2 regions of the Cellulosilyticum sp. I15G10I2 genome follow, and region 1 is predicted to be linked to the other one. Evidence: a T-box and tRNA genes for the amino acid it is inferred to sense, from the RefSeq annotation. Region 1 holds a T-box; the other holds one or more tRNA genes.
What was found. A T-box is a leader RNA that pairs with one kind of tRNA and senses whether it is charged. The one in region 1 lies ahead of ileS (isoleucine--tRNA ligase), so its partner is inferred to be a tRNA-Ile.

Region 1 (9,534 bases):
TGTGCAATGTCAATGAGTAAATCTTCTTTTGAAAGCTCAATTGTTTCACCTTCAAGGGATAGTTTTAATGTACCATTTGTATTAAGTTCATCCATAGCTTTTGAACCATCAAGCGCCATAAGGGCTGTTCTGATTGCATTTAGGAGCTTACCATATTTTGGTCCTAAAGTACGCATTTGAGGTTTAAAGCTATAAGTGATAAATTCACTGGCATCTGTTTTAAACTCCACGTTTTTAACATTTAACTCTTCAGCAATAATTTCAATGAATTCCGGAGTAAGTACTTCTGAAGCTCCTACATACATGGTGCCGATAGGCTGACGATTTTTGATATTAGATTCGTTACGGCAGCTGCGGCCAAGTACAACGATTTGAAGGACTTGTTCCATAGAATTTTCAAGTGCTGTATCGATCATTGTTTCATTAAATGTTGGGAAATCACAAAGATGAACACTGACAGGCACTGATGTATCTACAGTTCTAACAAGATTTTGATAGATTTGTTCTGACATAAATGGTACAAATGGTGCTGAGATTTTAGCAAGTGTAACAAGTACTGTGTGAAGTGTCATGTAAGCATTAATCTTATCTTGAGGCATTTCACTTTGCCAGAATCTTTCGCGGGAGCGGCGCACATACCAGTTAGATAAATCATCTACAAAGTCCTGCATAATACGAGAAGCTTCAAAAATACGGTAGTTTTCAAGATGTTCATCCACATCTTTAACAAGTGTATTTAATTTTGAAAGCACCCATTTATCCATCATATTAAGTGAAGCATAATCTAATGTATATTGTGTTGGGTCAAAAGCATCAATGTTCGCATAAAGCACATAGAAGGCATAAGTATTCCATAATGTACCCATAAACTTTCTTTGAGATTCGCTTACATTTTCTGAACCAAAGCGGCTAGGAAGCCATGGCGAACTTGCTGAATAGAAATACCAACGAACAGCGTCGGCGCCTTGTGCATCAAGTACACTCCAAGGGTCTACTACATTCCCTTTATGCTTACTCATTTTTTGACCTTCTTTATCACACACGTGTCCTAAAACAATAACATTTTTGTAAGGCGATTTATCAAAGATTAGTGTTGAAATAGCCATCAAAGTGTAGAACCAGCCACGGGTCTGATCTACAGCTTCTGAGATAAAGTCTGCTGGATAATTATCATCAAAGATCTCTTTGTTTTCAAATGGATAGTGCCATTGTGCAAAAGGCATAGACCCACTGTCATACCAACAGTCAATAACATCTTCAACTCTTGTCATTTCTTTTTGACATTTTGGACAGTTAAGGTGAACTGCATCAATATAAGGTTTATGAAGTTCAATTTCATCAGGACAGTCTGAGCTCATTGATTTTAGCTCTTCTATACTGCCAATCATGTGTTTATGGCCACATGTACATTCCCAAATAGGAAGAGGGGTACCCCAATAACGGGAACGAGAAAGTCCCCAGTCGATAACGCCTTCAAGGAAGTTGCCAAAACGTCCCTCACCAATTGATGGCGGAAGCCAGTTAACAGTATTGTTATTTTTAACAAGGGCAGAACGCACCTTTGTCATAGAGATAAACCATGTATCACGGGCATAATATAAAAGCGGTGTATCACATCTCCAGCAATGAGGATAGCTGTGTTCATAAGGTTCAGATTTAAATAATTTATTATTTTCACCTAGCCATTTAAGGATATGTTTATCTGCATCTTTAACAAAGATATTTTGCCATAAGTCTACTTCAGGTGTAAAGTAACCTTGTTCGTTAACAAGCTGAACAAAAGGAAGGTCATTTTCACGCCCTACTTTTGCATCATCTTCACCAAAGGCAGGAGCGATATGAACGATTCCGGTACCATCTGTAAGAGTTACATACGTATCAGATACGACAAACCATGCTTTTTTCTCTGGTTTTACAAAGTCAAAAAGAGGTTCGTATTCTAAGCCGCAAAGTTCTTTGCCAGGAAATGTTTCTAAAACACAGGCGCCTTCACCAAGGACAGAAGCCACTAAAGATTCGGCCAGGATGTATTTATTACCATCAAATTCAGCTTTTACATAAGTGTGCTCAGGATGTACACAAAGTGCTACGTTTGATGGAAGTGTCCAAGGGGTGGTTGTCCATGCGAGAAGATAGGTGCTGTTTTCATCTTTTACTTTAAACTTAGCAACTGCAGTGGCATCTTTGATATCCTTGTAGCCTTGAGCTACCTCGTGAGAAGACAGAGAAGTCCCGCAACGAGGGCAGTAAGGAACAATTTTGTGACCTTTATAAATAAGATCCTTGTCCCAGATTTGTTTAAGAGACCACCATACAGATTCGATATAATTATTATGGTAAGTTACATAAGGATCATCCATATCTACCCAATAGCCTACACGGTCAGACATCTTTTCCCATTCACTTTGATATTTCCATACACTTTCTTTACATTTAGTAATAAAGTCCTCAACACCATATTTTTCAATTTCAGGCTTGCCACTGATGCCAAGAAGTTTTTCAACTTCAAGCTCTACAGGAAGCCCGTGGGTATCCCAGCCAGCTTTACGAAGTACTTTGTAGCCTTTCATTGTTTTATAACGTGGCACAAGGTCCTTAATAACACGGGTTAAAATATGGCCGATATGAGGTTTGCCGTTTGCTGTTGGAGGACCATCATAAAAAGTAAAAGTTGGTCCGTCAGTACGGGCGTTTATAGAATCTTCAAATACATTATGTTCCTTCCAAAACTTCAGGACATCGAGTTCTCTATCCACAAAGTTCAGGTTGGTATCTACCTTTTTGTACATACTTTGCCTCCTAAATTGTAATTAAATGTAAACATGAAAAAACTCCTCCATCCATTAACAGGACGAAAGAGTAGTTAGTTACTATATCTTCCGCGGTACCACCTGATTTGCCTCTCTTATAGAGAAACCGCTCGTTATACCTTTCCTAATAAGTAACGGTAGGATTCCGTCAGAGCCTACTTGATTTCGGTCTGCCACTCCAAGGGGATTTTTCGTATTTTCTATCGTATGGGCTTGCACCAACCCCACTCGCTGAAAACGCATCAAAAATAGTACTTTTCCTTTTCACTGTGTTTAAGTTATAAAATTTTATATAGACAACATTATAAATTTAAATGGACGACTTGTAAAGGGGTAAATGAAGATTAGTAAATTCAACCAACATTTAATACTATCACTTACTTCCTATTTACTATTATAATGCCGGCGGAGACTAGTAAGAGTGAGATGAAATGAACGGGCAACAATGTCTCGCCGGGGATGAAGAGGCCAGTGAGAACGCTGCCGGTTACGGGGATGATAAATTTGAACATGGCCAGTTCACTGATTTTGCGGTGCTGTAAAATGGCGTACCATAGGTAGAAGGCGACGCTTGAGACAAGTGCTAAATAAAATAGTAGGCCAATTGAAAGCGGTGTGAAGTGCAAAGAAAGAGGGTTACCGCCCATCCCAAGACCAACTAGAAATAGTAAAATAGACCCAACAAGCATCTGCCAGCAGGTGAATACTAAAGAAGGCAGGTCTTTACCTATTTTTTTAGCAATCAACATAGCAAATGCACTGACAAGACCAGAGCATATCATAAAACCTTCTCCGAGGATAGAAAAACGTAGTAGCCCTTCGCTGCTCTTATCTAGATTAACAAGTATAAGACCACCAAAACCTAGTAAGAGTCCCAATACTTTTTTTAGGCTTAATTTATCATTTTGATAGATAAAGTGAGCAAGTAAAATTGAGAAAAATATGGAGATCTGTGCAAGGATTGAAGCTTTGATACCTGTAGTATTATTAACTCCTATATTGAAGAAGAAATATTGTAAGGTAGTATTAAAGATACCTAAAGTGACAATAAGCCTTATTTGAGATTTACGGATCTTAAATAAAGGGGCACCAGTCAATAAACCAAATATAAACAGTAAAAGGCCTGCCAGAAGAAATCTTAAACTAATAAAGGTAATATTATCAGCTAAGTTGCTGCTTATAATGCCCATATCTTTATAAATGATTTTAAGTACTGGGAAGGGGGTTCCCCATAAAATATTACATAAAACGGCTATCAGGGTAATTAACATAATGTTGCTACTGTGTAGTTTGTTTTTTAACATATTACGTCTCCTAAAAATCCAAAGTCCTTTATTGAATATTTGAAAATATTTAGCCATATTACTCAAGTGTTTACTTAAAAATGACGAAATATGGTATAATACTATTTATAGAATACTGATATAGCGTATTGCTACAGTATAATACAACTCATAGTATGAGTCAAAGATAGGAGATTGCCGCATGAGTACGAGAAATTTAACATTATTAACAGATTTATATCAACTCACCATGATGCAAGGCTATTATGAAAATGATGTTAACAATCATGAAGTAGTATTTGATCTTTTTTATAGAACAAATCCATCAAAAAATGGCTATGCACTATGTGCAGGACTTGCCCAAACAATAGATTATATTGAAAATTTATCTTTTAGTGAAGAAGATATTAGCTATTTAGAGAGCTTGAACTTATTTAAAAAAGATTTCTTAGAGTATTTAAAGAATTTTAAGTTTACAGGAGATATTGATGCAGTAGAGGAAGGTACAGTTGTTTTTCCAGGAGAAGTTCTCCTAAGAGTAAAAGCGCCTATTTTTGAAGCCCAATTTGTTGAGACTGCCCTTCTGAATATAGTTAATCATCAAAGTCTGATTGCTACAAAGGCAGCGAGAGTAGTAAAATCTGCAGAGGGGGATCCGGTGCTTGAATTTGGACTAAGAAGAGCACAAGGACCTGATGCTGGTCTTTATGGCGCAAGAGCTGCTGTTATTGGAGGATGTAGTGCTACCTCTAATGTACTTGCTGGACAAATGTTTAATATCCCTATAGCCGGAACTCATGCCCATAGCTGGGTTATGAGTTTTGACGCTGAAATAGATGCTTTTAGAGCCTATGCAAAACTGTTTCCTAATAAATGTATTTTGTTAGTAGATACGTACGATACACTAGAATCAGGAGTGCCTAATGCTATCAAAGTATTTGATGAAATGAAAGCACAAGGGATTCATTCAAAAGCGTATGGTATACGCCTAGACAGCGGAGATTTAGCTTATTTATCAAAAAAAGCAAGACGTATGTTGGATGACGCTGGGCATACACAGGCTATTATAAGCGCTTCTTGCGATCTGGATGAACTGCTGATTACAGACCTGAAGAGACAAGGCGCTAAGATAAGTTTATGGGGAGTAGGTACAAACCTCATTACTTCATCAGATTGCCCGTCGTTTGGCGGGATTTATAAATTATCAGCAGAAATAGGTAAAAATGGTATAAATATTCCTAAGATAAAAGTTTCTGATAATCCAGAAAAAGTTACTAATCCAGGTGTCAAAAAAGTTGTTAGGATCTATGATAAAGCTACACGAAAGATCCAAACTGATATTATAGCTTTAGAAGAAGAAGTATTTGATGCAGCGAAACCACTGACATTACTTGATGCCCATGCAAGATGGAAAAAAATGAAGCTTAAGGCTAATACGTATGAAGTAAGAGAACTTTTAGTTCCTATATTTAGAAGCGGCAATAAAGTATATGAATCGCCGTCAGTAATGGCAATTAAGGAATATGCCGCACGGGAGCTTGATACACTTTGGGATGAGTATAAAAGGCTTATTAATCCTCAAATTATGTCAGTTGTGTTATCCGACGGGTTATATGCACTTAAAGAGAGGATGTTAGAAGATTATAAAAAAGACTAAGGGGTGGTCTATATGCTTGGCAGTATAAAGGTTCTAAATACTATGATCATTAATTACATCACCAGTATGGGAGAAAGAAAAAAGTATAGGTATGGTAATTTAAAATATGATAAAAAAGTAAGCAGAGCCCATATTTATAAGATTGTTCAAAAGCTTTCGCAGGATATGCTAAAAGCAGGAGGCATAACTGTAGAGGTTAAAGGTAAAGAAAATTTGCCCCAAAAGGGCCCAGTGCTTTATGTGGCAAATCATAAAAGTATTTTTGATATTGTTACACTTGTAAGTCTGATAGAAGATCCTTTGATATTTATAGGTAAAAAAGAAGTAGCAAAAATGCCTCTTGTTGAAAAATGGTTCGATGCTTTAGGTTGTATTTATATAGATAGAGAAGACCTAAGGCAGTCGTTAAAGGCAATTATGATGGGAATTAGTGAACTTAAAGGAGGACAGTCAGTCGTAATATTCCCAGAGGGAACAAGGGCTCATGGCAAAGCACTCAAGGAATTTAAAGAAGGCAGTTTTAAGCTGGCAACTAAAACGAAGGTGCCTATTATTCCAATAGCTCTTCAGGATACTTATAAGGTGTTTGAGGAAAAGAAAAGTGTTCAAAAAGGCAAGGTTTACGTTAATATTGGCGAAGCTATTTATCAAGAGGAATTAGAAGAAGAGACACTTAAAAAATTACCTCAGTATATACAAGGGATTGTGCAGGATTTACTGCAATCTATTACATTTGAGTAGCTGCAGTTAAATAAGATTAATGGGGGTGAGTCATATGTCAGAACATCAAAGTGGTATTGATAATAGTATAGATAGTGCTAAGCCAGTCAATGAAATAGTAGTGGTTGAAATATCCAGAGATAGGATGCTTGCCGTATTATGGTTTGAAGCACCTAAAAATGGAGGAAATAAATTAACTGGTGACCAAATTAGAAGTGAGATAGATAGAAAGGGTATTAAAAAAGGTTTGGATTTAGAACTTCTCGATAAACTAGTACTCAGCAGACAATATGATTATAAATATATTGTCGCAAAAGGTATGCAGCCTGAAAACGGAAAAGATGCAGTACTTACATTAACTTTTGATGCTGATAGTATTAAAAATTTTAGGCCTAAACAGAATCAAGATGGAACAGTTGATTTTAAAAACCTCAATGTTGTTCATAATGTAAAAAAAGGAGAAATATTAGCAACTAAAATACCAGCGACAGAGGGTGTTGATGGCTATAATGTATTAGATCAGAGCATTAGAGCGAAAAAGGGAAAAGACACCAGAATGCCAAAAGGGAAAAATACAGAATTATCAGAAGACAATTTAACCCTTTTGGCCTCAGTGGATGGCAAACTAGAATATGATGGACATAATATTTATATTAATACCGTGTATACTCTAAATGGCGATTTAGACAGTGGTATAGGTAATATAGACTTTTTAGGGAGTGTTAGCATCACCGGTAGTGTGAAATCGGGTTATACTATAAAAGCAGAAGGATCTGTAGAAGTTAAAGGACCTGTAGAAGATGCTATTATCATAGCAGGCGGCGATATTATTCTTAGCTATGGCATACAGGGAACAGAAAAGGGCAAGCTGGTTTCAGGTGGTAATATTGTTGCAAAGTTTATTCAGAATGCTACTGTGGAAGCACGCAAAGATGTTATTACAGAGGCTATTATTCATTCGCATGTTTCGGCAGGTAATAGTATTAAAGTCGAAACTGGCAAAGGAACAATTGTTGGAGGAAGCGTTGCAGCGACTAACATGATCTTTGCCAAAAGTATAGGTTCACCAATGGGAACTGTTACATCCGTACAAATAGGTATTTTACCAAGTCTTTATCAAAATCATAAAAAAATAGAAGCTGAACTTCAAGAAAAAAGAGCAAGTTTAACTAAAGTTGAGCAAAGTATAAAGTTTCTACTCTCAAAATCTAAAGAAGTAAAATTAGATATGCAAAAACAAATAATGCTTCAAAAACTTAGTGATGCCAGAAGACCTTTGATTGAGGAGATAGAAACGCTTAAGAAAGAGTATGATGAATTATCTAATACGTTACGAGAAGCACAGGATGGCATTATTAAAGTTGTAGATATTATGCATCCGGGAGTCAGACTTATGATAGGCAACACAATTAAATATGTAGATGATTCAAAGGTGCATTGTACCATCAGAAAGGTAGATGGAGATATACACATTGGACTATAAAAAGCTATATGAGTGCTTGTTGTGAGCAACTCATATAGCTTTTTAAAAATGATAAATCTTTTTTAAAGCCTCTTAGCTTTGTTTATAATATAGGAGATATTAGTCTAGAGATAGATTCCTTGAACTTAATCAGCAAGCTTCTGCTTTTATAGATCGCAGGGGTTAATTCTTTGCAGTCTTTTAAATCGCTGCGAAATACGCGGGAAAGCTCTTTAGACGCAGATGTATCGTAGATGAAAGCATTTATTTCAAAGTTAAGCTTAAAGCTGCGTATATCAAAGTTAGCCGTACCTACTGAGCAAATAGTATCATCTATAACGATTGTTTTAGCGTGTAGGAATCCTTTTTCATAGGTATAGCATCGTACCCCACAATCAAGAACTTCACCTATATAGGCATAAGTTGCCCAATAAACACAGACGTGATCTGGTTTATTAGGAATCATAATTCTAACATCTATCCCAGAAAGTGCAGCAAGTTTAATAGCCATAAGAACACCTTCGTCAGGGATGAAATAGGGTGTTTGAATGTAAATAGATTTTTTGGCTTCATGAATCATTTTGATATAACCATTGCGTACACTAGCGTGTTTTGAGTCTGGTCCGCTTGAGACAATCTGCATCCCTATGTTACCAGGTGCGTTATTTGTCTCAATGGGAATATATTTATCTAAAGAAATATTTTCGTTTGTTGCAAATCTGCGGTCTAATAAAAATTGCAAATCAATTAAACGTACTGCACTGCCTGTTATTTTAAGATGCGTATCACGCCAATAGCCAAGTTTTTTATTAAGCCCTACGTATTCTTCACCGATGTTAAAACCTCCAAGATAGGCTGTAACACCATCAATTACACAAATTTTACGATGATTTCTATAGTTTACACGTAGCTTAATAAAGGGGATAAAAGATGGAAAAAAGCAAGCTACTTTGACGCCTGCATTTTTTAGTTCATAAAAATATTTTTTTGGAATACCAAAGCAGCCCATATCGTCATAGAGCAAGAAAACTTCAACACCTTCTTGAGCTTTTTTTATAAGAAGATTTTTAAAAGCTTTCCCAAGTTCATCATTACGTATAATATAATATTCAATATGAATATATTTTTTTGCACTATTAATGCTTTCAAAAAGCATATTAAAAAGCTCTTTACCATCGGTAATAATATTGATGCTATTATCCTCAGTGTATAGTGCTTCATGGGCATTGAGATGAAGGCTTATAAGATTTTCATAGGTTTTAATAAGGGCATTATTAAATTCATTAATGGGATATGCAAGGGAGGTTTGTTGTCTATGTACAACAGCTAGAAATCTATCTTCTTCTTCCTTTTTGCTAAATGTTTTTCGTTTGCGGAGATCTTGGCCGATAAAGCAATATAAAACAAAACCTACAATTGGGATAGAGAGCATAATCATAATCCATGCCCAAGTCGTACTAATGTTTTTTCGAGATAAGAAAATAACAGAAAGAACCAGTAAAATATTAATATATAAAAATATATCGAGCCATGTAACCTTTACTAAAAAAACATGTATCATTTCAATCACCTCAATTATAGTATTAGACTAAAGAATAAAAA
Region 2 (9,534 bases), on a different contig from region 1:
TCCATAGCTGCTATAGAGCCCATACCTCTATAAACCTTATATTTTCTGCCTTGATAAAGCTCAATTTCTCCTGGGCTTTCTTCACATCCAGCAAGCATAGAACCCATCATACAGACACTTGCTCCTACACCAATTGCTTTTACTATATCGCCTGAATATTTAATACCACCATCTGCTATAATAGGCACGCCATAAGGTCTTGCTACCTTTGCACAGTCTTCTACTGCTGTGATCTGTGGTACTCCAACTCCAGCTACAACACGGGTTGTACAAATAGAACCTGGTCCAATCCCTACCTTAACAGCATCTGCCCCCGCATCAATAAGTGCTAGTGTTGCTTCTGCTGTCGCTACATTCCCGGCTATAACTTGAAGCTGCGGATATTTTGCCTTGATACTTCTAACTGTATCCATAACGCCTTGTGAATGGCCATGAGCCGTATCTACTGTAACGACATCGACCTTGGCTGCTACAAGTGCGTCTACGCGTTCTAATACATCTCCAGTAACGCCTACTGCTGCCCCTGCTAAAAGTCTTCCCTGAGAATCTTTTGCTGAGTGAGGATACATAATTGCCTTTTCTATATCTTTAATCGTAATTAATCCCTTTAGATTACCTTCACTATCTACAATAGGCAGTTTTTCAATACGATGATCAGCTAAAATTTGTTTAGCTTGAAGAAGATCAGTTCCTTCTGGTGCTGTAATAAGGTTTTTGCTTGTCATCACTTCTTTAATTTTACGATTATGATTGGTCTCAAAACGAAGATCACGATTTGTTAAAATACCTACTAATTTAGAACCTTCTGTGATAGGGACTCCGGATATCCTGTATTTTGCCATAAGTTCATTAGCTTCATACACAAAATGCTCTGGAGATAAAAAGAATGGGTCTGTTATAACACCATTTTCTGAACGTTTTACTTTGTCTACTTCATCGGCTTGCTCTTTAATAGACATGTTCTTATGGATAATGCCAATACCGCCCTGACGTGCTATTGCAACAGCCATAGTTGCTTCTGTTACTGTATCCATGCCTGCACTCATAAGAGGAATATTAATAGTAATGTTTTTTGTAAGCTTTGTGTTTAAAGTAACGTCCTTTGGTAATATGTTGGAATAATTAGGTACAAGTAAGATATCGTCAAATGTGATACCTTCTTTTAATATCTTTGACATGTGTTAGCCTCCTGGAGATATGTTGATTATTTAGAGTGGCGTAAAACCGAACATTTAAACATAAATATGAGTTTTTGTACACTTTACCATATCTCTTTATATGTTGTCAAGATATCTTACTAATCCTTAAAATAATTGTTTATTTTGTATTTTTCTTAACTCTTTTATATTTAAAACCTGTAAAAAAATATAAGCTATAAAAAACTTATAGCTTATATTTTTTTAAACACCTTATGAGGTGCCTGTTTATGCAGTTCATTTAGAAAAGCTTCATTAGGTGTAATAAGTATTTTATACAGTGTACCGTCTTTTGAGGTGATAATAGCATAAGTATTTGCCCCATTTTTACCATCACTTGCATTAATAACCTTATTCCCTTTTTGGAGCTCTGATTTACGCCTGTCATCATGAATACTCGCCATAATTTCTATAGCTTTCATATTAATAGTAAGCACTCTTTTGCGTTTTGACCGGTTAAAGATTACATCTATATCCAACTCATTATTTGTTAAGATATATTCATACTCCTTATTAAACTTGCTAAATAAGGCTGCTGCTCCAAATAAAACACCTAAAATAAGAATAGGCCCTATCAATTGTCCTCCGAATAAAAATGCTGCGCCAGCAATAATGACTGCTCCTAGTACAATTCCTGTCTGAGCCAAATTATCCATATTTGATTTAGTTTGTTTAACAAGGTATTCCTTAAAAATTTCTGCCATAATACTTTCCTCTCTGCTCCTCTAGATTTTATAATCTCACTTATATTAAAAATACTATAAAACTGTTGTTTTTTCAACATTTATTCGATTTTATTTTATATTTCTAATTCAGTGTTATAATAAAGTAATAAATATATAGCTTGTTTTCATAAACTGATAATAAGCTAGTCTGCTAAAAAATGTATTATTCGTGAGGAGGATATGATTTTGGATTTACTTTTCGCTTTAAAAGCTGCAGTTCTTGGTGTAATCGAAGGTATAACAGAATTTCTGCCTGTATCTTCTACGGGCCATCTTATTATTTTTTCTAATTTACTTAAATTTTATAACAATGCCGATAAAGATTATGTGGATATGTTTAATATGGTCATCCAGCTTGGTGCTATTCTTGCTGTCGTTGTATTGTATCGTGCCAAAATAATAGATACAATACAAAATCTATTTCCTGGCAAAAAAACTGTGCTTGCTAAAAGTGGTATTTATTTTTGGACAATGATTCTTATTTCTTGTATTCCTGCAGGTATAATAGGTATCAAATATAATGACTTCATTAAAGAAAAGTTATTTAATCCGCTTGTAGTAGCCTGTGCCTTATTTATAGGTGGGATATGGATGATTTATGCCGAGAGTAAGCTTCGAATCAATGATAACCGGTCCCTTTCAGATACACCTATCAAACCTTGGCAAGCACTTGTTGTAGGACTATTTCAAGTTTTATCTATTATTCCTGGTATGTCAAGATCAGCTTCTACTATTATAGGGGGCTGGGTAGCTGGCTTCTCAACCGTTGCAGCTGCTGAGTATTCATTTTTTCTTGCTATCCCGGTCATGTTTGGACAAAGCTTACTTAATATACTTGAGATGAGAGCTAAGCTTTCCATAATGGAATGGGCTTCTCTGGCAATTGGATTTGTAGTTTCTTTTATTGTCGCACTGATTGTTATTGATAGCTTCTTAAATTACCTAAAGAAAAAGCCTATGAAAATTTTTGCAGTTTATAGAATGATCTTTGCTTTTATTGTACTGGCGCTTGGGGCCTTTGGACTTTTTATCCCAATATAATCTTTAATAAATGAAGAGTGTCCACAAAGTATTGTGGACACTCTTCATTTATATAATTAATTTTTGTGCGAATAATGGTTGATGTTAAATTACATCATCCCCATACCGCCCATGCCGCCCATACCACCTGCTGGCATAGCTGGTTCATTTGATTTAATATCTGCTACAATACACTCTGTTGTTAAGAATGTAGCTGCTACTGATGTAGCGTTTTGAAGAGCACTTCTTACAACTTTAGTTGGGTCAATAATGCCGCCTTCGATCATATCTACATAGTCTTCTGTAAGTGCATTAAAGCCCATTCCTTTTTGAAGTTCTTTAACTTTATTGATAATAACTGCTGGTTCAAGACCTGCATTAGATACGATTTGACGAAGTGGAGACTCTAGTGCTTTTAAGATGATACGTACTCCTGTTTTTTCGTCTCCTGATTTATCAGCAATAAGTTTTTCAACTTCTTTAATAATATGAATATAGGTGCTTCCACCACCAGCAATAATACCTTCTTCTACTGCTGCACGGGTTGCTGCAAGCGCATCCTCTATACGAAGTTTTCTTTCTTTCATTTCAGTTTCTGTAGCAGCCCCAACTTTGATCACTGCCACACCACCTGCAAGTTTCGCAAGTCTTTCTTGAAGTTTTTCTCTATCGAAATCTGATGTTGTTTCTTCTATTTGACGACGAATTAAAGATACTCTGTTTTTGATATCTTCTTTATCTCCAGCACCATCTATAATAACTGTGTTTTCTTTGTTTACTTTGATGCTTGCTGCACGGCCTAAGTGTTCTACCGTAGCTTCTTTAAGGTCTAGACCTACTTCTTCTGATATTACTGTTCCACCTGTAAGTGTTGCAATATCTTGAAGCATTTCTTTTCTTCTATCTCCAAAGCCTGGTGCTTTAACAGCCACACAGTTAAATGTACCACGTAGTTTATTAACTACTAATGTAGATAAAGCTTCACCTTCTACATCTTCTGCAATAATGAGAAGACGTGCGCCTGTTTGAACAATTTGCTCAAGGACTGGTAAAATTTCTTGAATATTAGTGATTTTTTTATCTGTAATTAAAATATATGGATTTTCCATAACAGCTTCCATTTTCTCTGTATCTGTTACCATATAAGCAGATAAATAACCTCTGTCAAATTGCATACCTTCTACGACATCTAACTCAGTAATCATTGTTTTTGATTCTTCTACAGTGATTACACCATCATTAGATACTTTCTCCATAGCATCAGCAATGAGATTTCCTACTTCATCATCACCTGCTGAAATAGCAGCTACTCTTGCGATATGATTTTTACTGTCTACAGGTTTACTCATGCCTTTAATAGCATCAACTGCTACAAGAGTTGCTGCTTGCATACCACGACGAATAATAATTGGATTTGCACCTGCTGCAACATTTTTAAGCCCTTCTGTGATCATAGCTTGAGCAAGTACTGTCGCTGTTGTTGTACCGTCTCCTGCTACGTCATTTGTTTTTGTTGCAACTTCTTTTACAAGTTGTGCACCGATATTTTCAAATGGATCTTCGAGTTCTATTTCTTTTGCTATAGATACTCCATCATTTGTAATAAGAGGTATACCATATGATTTATCTAATACAACATTACGACCTTTTGGTCCTAAAGTTACTTTTACTGCATCTGCTAATTGATCTACTCCTGATTGAAGTGATTTTCTAGCTTCTATTCCAAAACGAATTTGCTTTGCCATTTTTATATTGCCTCCCTTTAATTATTCTACAATTGCTAAAATATCGCCTTGCTTAACGATAACGTATTCTTCTTTATCTACTGTTACATCTGTACCTGCATATTTAGAGTAAATCACTTTATCTCCAACTTTAACTTGCATTTCTACCTTTTCACCATCTACAATGCCACCAGGTCCTACTGCTACTACAACAGCTTCTTGTGGTTTTTCTTTTGCAGTACCTGTTAAGATAATGCCTGATTTTGTTTTTTCTTCAGCTTCAAGGTGTTTGATAACAACTCGATCTGCTAATGGTTTTAAATTCATTAAGAAAGACCTCCTTTTATATAGTTATAAATAATTTTTGTGGTTTTGTTAGCACTCACTTTGATAGAGTGCTAATCATATTTATAATATTATGGTATAAATTACATTTATGCAAATGTAATTTTTTACGATTTTAATATTTTTTAATCACTTTTGATTAAATTTCTTTTATTTTCTTTTGTTTTTAGCCTTTTTCACTCGTTTTTATTTTATTATTTAAAAAGATTATTTTCTCTTCCATAAAAAAATAAATACTGCTGTGCATAGCCTGCTAAGTCTCCAAAGTACTCTTTTGCAAAGCTTTGTATTTCAGATAAATTTACATCTTTGCCTTTAAAGTATATCCCTTCTATTACTCTTTTAATCCATACATCTGTAGGAAAAACCTCTGTTTTTGAATAAGCGAATAATAATATACAATCTGCAATCTTAGGGCCTACACCTTTTACTTGCATAAGTTTTTCTTTAGCTTCTTCTGCTGAGAGAAGATAAAGGTCATTTAAAATAAGTTCTCCATTTAAGACTTTTTGGCAAGCATCTAAAATATAGGGTGCTCTAAAACCAACCTTACATGCTCTTAAATCTTCTTCTTTTGCATGAGATAGCTGTTCAGGTGTAGGAAAGGTATAATAAGCTTTACCATATTCATCATATTCATCGATAGGTAAGCCAAATTGCTGTGCTATATTTCTTATGCATTGTTTAATGTGCGGAATGGCTTTATTTTGAGACAAGATAAAAGATATAAGCATCTCCCAAGGGTCTTGTTTAAGAATTCTTATCCCACTGCCAAACGCTATAGCTTGTGACATATAGTCATCCTTTTGAGAAAGCTTTTGTACAATATCTTTATAGTCTGTAGTAATGTCTAAATATCTACTCCATATTTCTTCTAGTTCACCAAGATTAGTATTGTGCACAAGTACGCTGTTACTGTCTTCCTGCTGGATTATTTTGATAATCTTATTTTTTGCATTTAATAAATAACTACTGTCTGATATTTTTTCAAATCGAAATACTTGTCCGCTTTCCAAGATCTGCCTTATGTCAAAATAGTCTACATTCTCCAGCATTACAACATTTTTCATGTTTACACGCCCTTTTCACTTGACTTCTTTGATATTATTTTTATTATACCTACTCCCTGCTTTATTTGATAGCCTTAAAAGTTATAATGTGAAAATTTTTATATTTTATACTCTTAATATGTTATAATATATAGAGAAACAACCTATAAACCTGAGTTTATTCATTACTATAATCTTGTTTCTCTGAATAATTTCACATTAAATAACATCGTTAATAAGTTAAAGTTTAAAATGTGGAATCTATAATATAAAATAAGCAGAAGGGAGTTTTATATGAAAGATACGATTTATACTATTCCTTTAACAGATGCTTTTAAAGCAGAAGATGAATGTCCTTTTTGCTTTATAAAGCGCAAACTAGAGCAAGATACCCTTTCTTTTATACTAGGCTGTGCTTATATGGAAGATGATATTAGAGAAAAAACAGATCATATGGGGTTTTGCAAAGAACATTATAAAAAAATGTATGAGTATGGCAATCGTCTTGGCATGGCACTTATGCTACACACCCACTACGTGCAGCTCCAAAAAGGTTTGAAGAAAAAAATAGCTACTTATGCCCCCTCTCATTCTGGCTTCTTGTCCAAGTTTAAAAAGACAAGATCTTTAGAAGAACCTTCCAATAGTGCTCTTAGTGATTGGATCAAAGATCAAAATAAAAGTTGTTATGTATGTGATTCTATTGATAAAAACTTTAAAAGATATATGGATACCTTTTTTCACCTTCTAACGCATAGCGAAGATTTCAAACAACTCTTTATGAATTGTAAAGGGTTTTGCATTTCTCATTTTGGAGATATATTAACACTTTCTGATATAAAATTTTCAAATAAAGAAAAAGAAGTCTTTTATCCCATTTTATTTAACATGATGGAAGAAAATCTAAAAAGAATAGAAAAGGATATTTCTTGGTTTATAGATAAATATGACTATAAAAATAGTAACGCTGACTGGAAAACATCTAAAGACGCTATCCCTCGCGGTATTCAAAAGCTTGCCGGTATTTATGTACAAGATCCACCTTTTAAAGAAAAATAGACGCTATAATAAAAGTAAGGCATACTAGATTAGTGTGCCTTACTTTATGCTCTGCTATAATATGAGTGAGACTTATCTGCTATAGATAAAACATCTTAATACCAATTAAAATAATAGCTATATCTGCGAATATATGCACTGTCCATGAATTAAGAATGCTATTTGTTTTAGTATCTAAATAATTAAAAATAAGCCCTCCACCGAATAGTCCTATAAGTATAAGAGCCATAATAGGCATACTAAACCAAGTTTTAAATATGGCTACATGATATACTGAAAAAAGCAGCGCAGAAAAAATATAAGCAAACTTTTCATATCCTTTATTATACAGTGATAAAAAGATAAATCCCCTAAAGAAATACTCTTCAAGAAAAGAGTTGCCAAAAATAATATACACTGCAATAAATGGAAAAGTTCTGGCATTAATGCTTGATGTTGCCATTAGCTCACTAGCAATTAAATCTAGGTCTATATAGGCTTTCATAATAACGTATGTTGTAAGTATCACTGCTACCACGCCTATTCCTAACATTACAGCTGTTTTAATCTTCTTTATATCCCCTTTAAGAAAGAGGACTTCTTCTATAGGCACATGTTCTACTAATGTACAGTACGCAATAGGCAATGCACTAAAGAAAACTATTTTAACTGTTGCAGCCACCACGTAATTCATCGTTATATATTGCTGTAAACTATAAACCATACTGCCGCCTATACATGCTACACAAGCTATTAAACATATTCTTATTGTATTTCCCTTCATACTTTTCACCATCTTCTCCTAATAATTTTAAATTCTAAAACAAGCTATACTATTGAGCTTAATAGTATAGCTTGTTTTTATGCTTAATTTTATAGTTTTAGAAACGTTCTTTATAAATGGACCCTCGGGGACTCGAACCCAGGACCGTCCGGTTATGAGCCGGATGCTCTAACCAACTGAGCTAAGGGTCCATATTAAGCCGACGATCGGACTCGAACCGATAACCTGCTGATTACAAGTCAGCTGCTCTGCCAATTGAGCCACGTCGGCGTATTTAGTTTATCATATACTTGATGTGTCTCACTTGGCAGAGTACCTCTGCCTCTCGACCAAAGTACGGTCTTCGCATGAATTGAGCCACGTCGGCGTATTTAGTTTATCATATACTTGATGTGTCTCACTTGGCAGAGTACCTCTGCCTCTCGACCAAAGTACGGTCTTCGCATGAATTGAGCCACGTCGGCATATTTAGTTTTATATACATATTAACTTTAAAGCAATAAAAAACGTGCGCAAAAGGATTCGAACCCTCGGCCTTCTGATCCGTAGTCAGACGCTCTATCCAGCTGAGCTATGCGCACATAGTATTAACATATATTAAATTTAATATTTATATAAAATTGAAAAAACGTGCGCAAAAGGATTCGAACCCTCGGCCTTCTGATCCGTAGTCAGACGCTCTATCCAGCTGAGCTATGCGCACATTAAAAATATTATGCTTTTAAAAAGCAAAAAAAATATGCCCGAGACCGGAATCGAACCGGTACGGGAGGTAAGTCCCGCAGGATTTTAAGTCCTGTGCGTCTGCCAGTTCCGCCACTCGGGCATATCATGGTCGCTATAGGGCTCGAACCTATGACCCTCTGCTTGTAAGGCAGATGCTCTCCCAGCTGAGCTAAGCGACCATATTTGCAGTGAATAGACCTAATAGTTAAATATTATTTATTCACTAACGACCCAGAAGGGACTCGAACCCTCGACCTCCGCCGTGACAGGGCGGCGTGCTAACCAACTGTACCACTGGGCCAAACATTTTGACTTAATAATTTTAGATGGACCCTCGGGGACTCGAACCCAGGACCGTCCGGTTATGAGCCGGATGCTCTAACCAACTGAGCTAAGGGTCCATATCTAAGCCGACGATCGGACTCGAACCGATAACCTGCTGATTACAAGTCAGCTGCTCTGCCAATTGAGCCACGTCGGCGTATTAAGTTGTCATATACTTGATGTGTCTCACTTGACAGAGTATCTCTGCCTCTCAGACCAAAGTCCGGTCTTCGCATGAATTGAGCCACGTCGGCGTATTAAGTTGTCATATACTTGATGTGTCTCACTTGACAGAGTATCTCTGCCTCTCAGACCAAAGTGCGGTCTTCGCATGAATTGAGCCACGTCGGCATATTAAGTTGCTAATACTTGATTTTTATAGCTTTATTAAGCTAATGACCCATAGGAGAATCGAACTCCTGTTACCGCCGTGAAAGGGCGGTGTCTTGACCGCTTGACCAATGGGCCTAACAGTCTCAAGTTAATCATGAGACTTTAAACTCCCCGAGTAGGGTTCGAACCTACGACCCTTCGGTTAACAGCCGAATGCTCTGCCGCTGAGCTATCGAGGAATGCATGAGTAGTATATCAAAAGTCGTGACG

Region 2: it encodes a tRNA-Ile, which carries the amino acid that the T-box ahead of ileS (isoleucine--tRNA ligase) is inferred to sense. The anticodon was not compared.

What each region holds. Positions count from the first base shown of each region.
Region 1 covers NZ_FMMP01000009.1:139,446-148,979, reverse strand. The annotation lists gene ileS (isoleucine--tRNA ligase) at 1-2,789, opposite strand, end outside; T-box leader at 2,845-3,087, opposite strand; gene BN3326_RS09305 (DMT family transporter) at 3,188-4,114, opposite strand; gene BN3326_RS09300 (nicotinate phosphoribosyltransferase) at 4,296-5,750, shown strand; gene BN3326_RS09295 (lysophospholipid acyltransferase family protein) at 5,763-6,491, shown strand; gene BN3326_RS09290 (FapA family protein) at 6,526-7,953, shown strand; gene cls (cardiolipin synthase) at 8,036-9,493, opposite strand.
Region 2 covers NZ_FMMP01000016.1:187,399-196,932, forward strand. The annotation lists gene guaB (IMP dehydrogenase) at 1-1,178, opposite strand, end outside; gene BN3326_RS16190 (DUF6106 family protein) at 1,391-1,900, opposite strand; gene BN3326_RS16195 (undecaprenyl-diphosphate phosphatase) at 2,108-2,962, shown strand; gene groL (chaperonin GroEL) at 3,052-4,686, opposite strand; gene BN3326_RS16205 (co-chaperone GroES) at 4,708-4,992, opposite strand; gene BN3326_RS16210 (DNA-3-methyladenine glycosylase family protein) at 5,205-6,080, opposite strand; gene BN3326_RS16215 (DUF6062 family protein) at 6,354-7,118, shown strand; gene BN3326_RS16220 (CPBP family intramembrane glutamic endopeptidase) at 7,198-7,881, opposite strand; tRNA gene BN3326_RS16225 (tRNA-Ile) at 7,999-8,072, opposite strand; tRNA gene BN3326_RS16230 (tRNA-Thr) at 8,079-8,151, opposite strand; tRNA gene BN3326_RS16235 (tRNA-Arg) at 8,389-8,462, opposite strand; tRNA gene BN3326_RS16240 (tRNA-Arg) at 8,511-8,584, opposite strand; tRNA gene BN3326_RS16245 (tRNA-Leu) at 8,622-8,707, opposite strand; tRNA gene BN3326_RS16250 (tRNA-Val) at 8,714-8,786, opposite strand; tRNA gene BN3326_RS16255 (tRNA-Asp) at 8,835-8,908, opposite strand; tRNA gene BN3326_RS16260 (tRNA-Ile) at 8,935-9,008, opposite strand; tRNA gene BN3326_RS16265 (tRNA-Thr) at 9,016-9,088, opposite strand; tRNA gene BN3326_RS16270 (tRNA-Glu) at 9,328-9,399, opposite strand; tRNA gene BN3326_RS16275 (tRNA-Asn) at 9,432-9,503, opposite strand.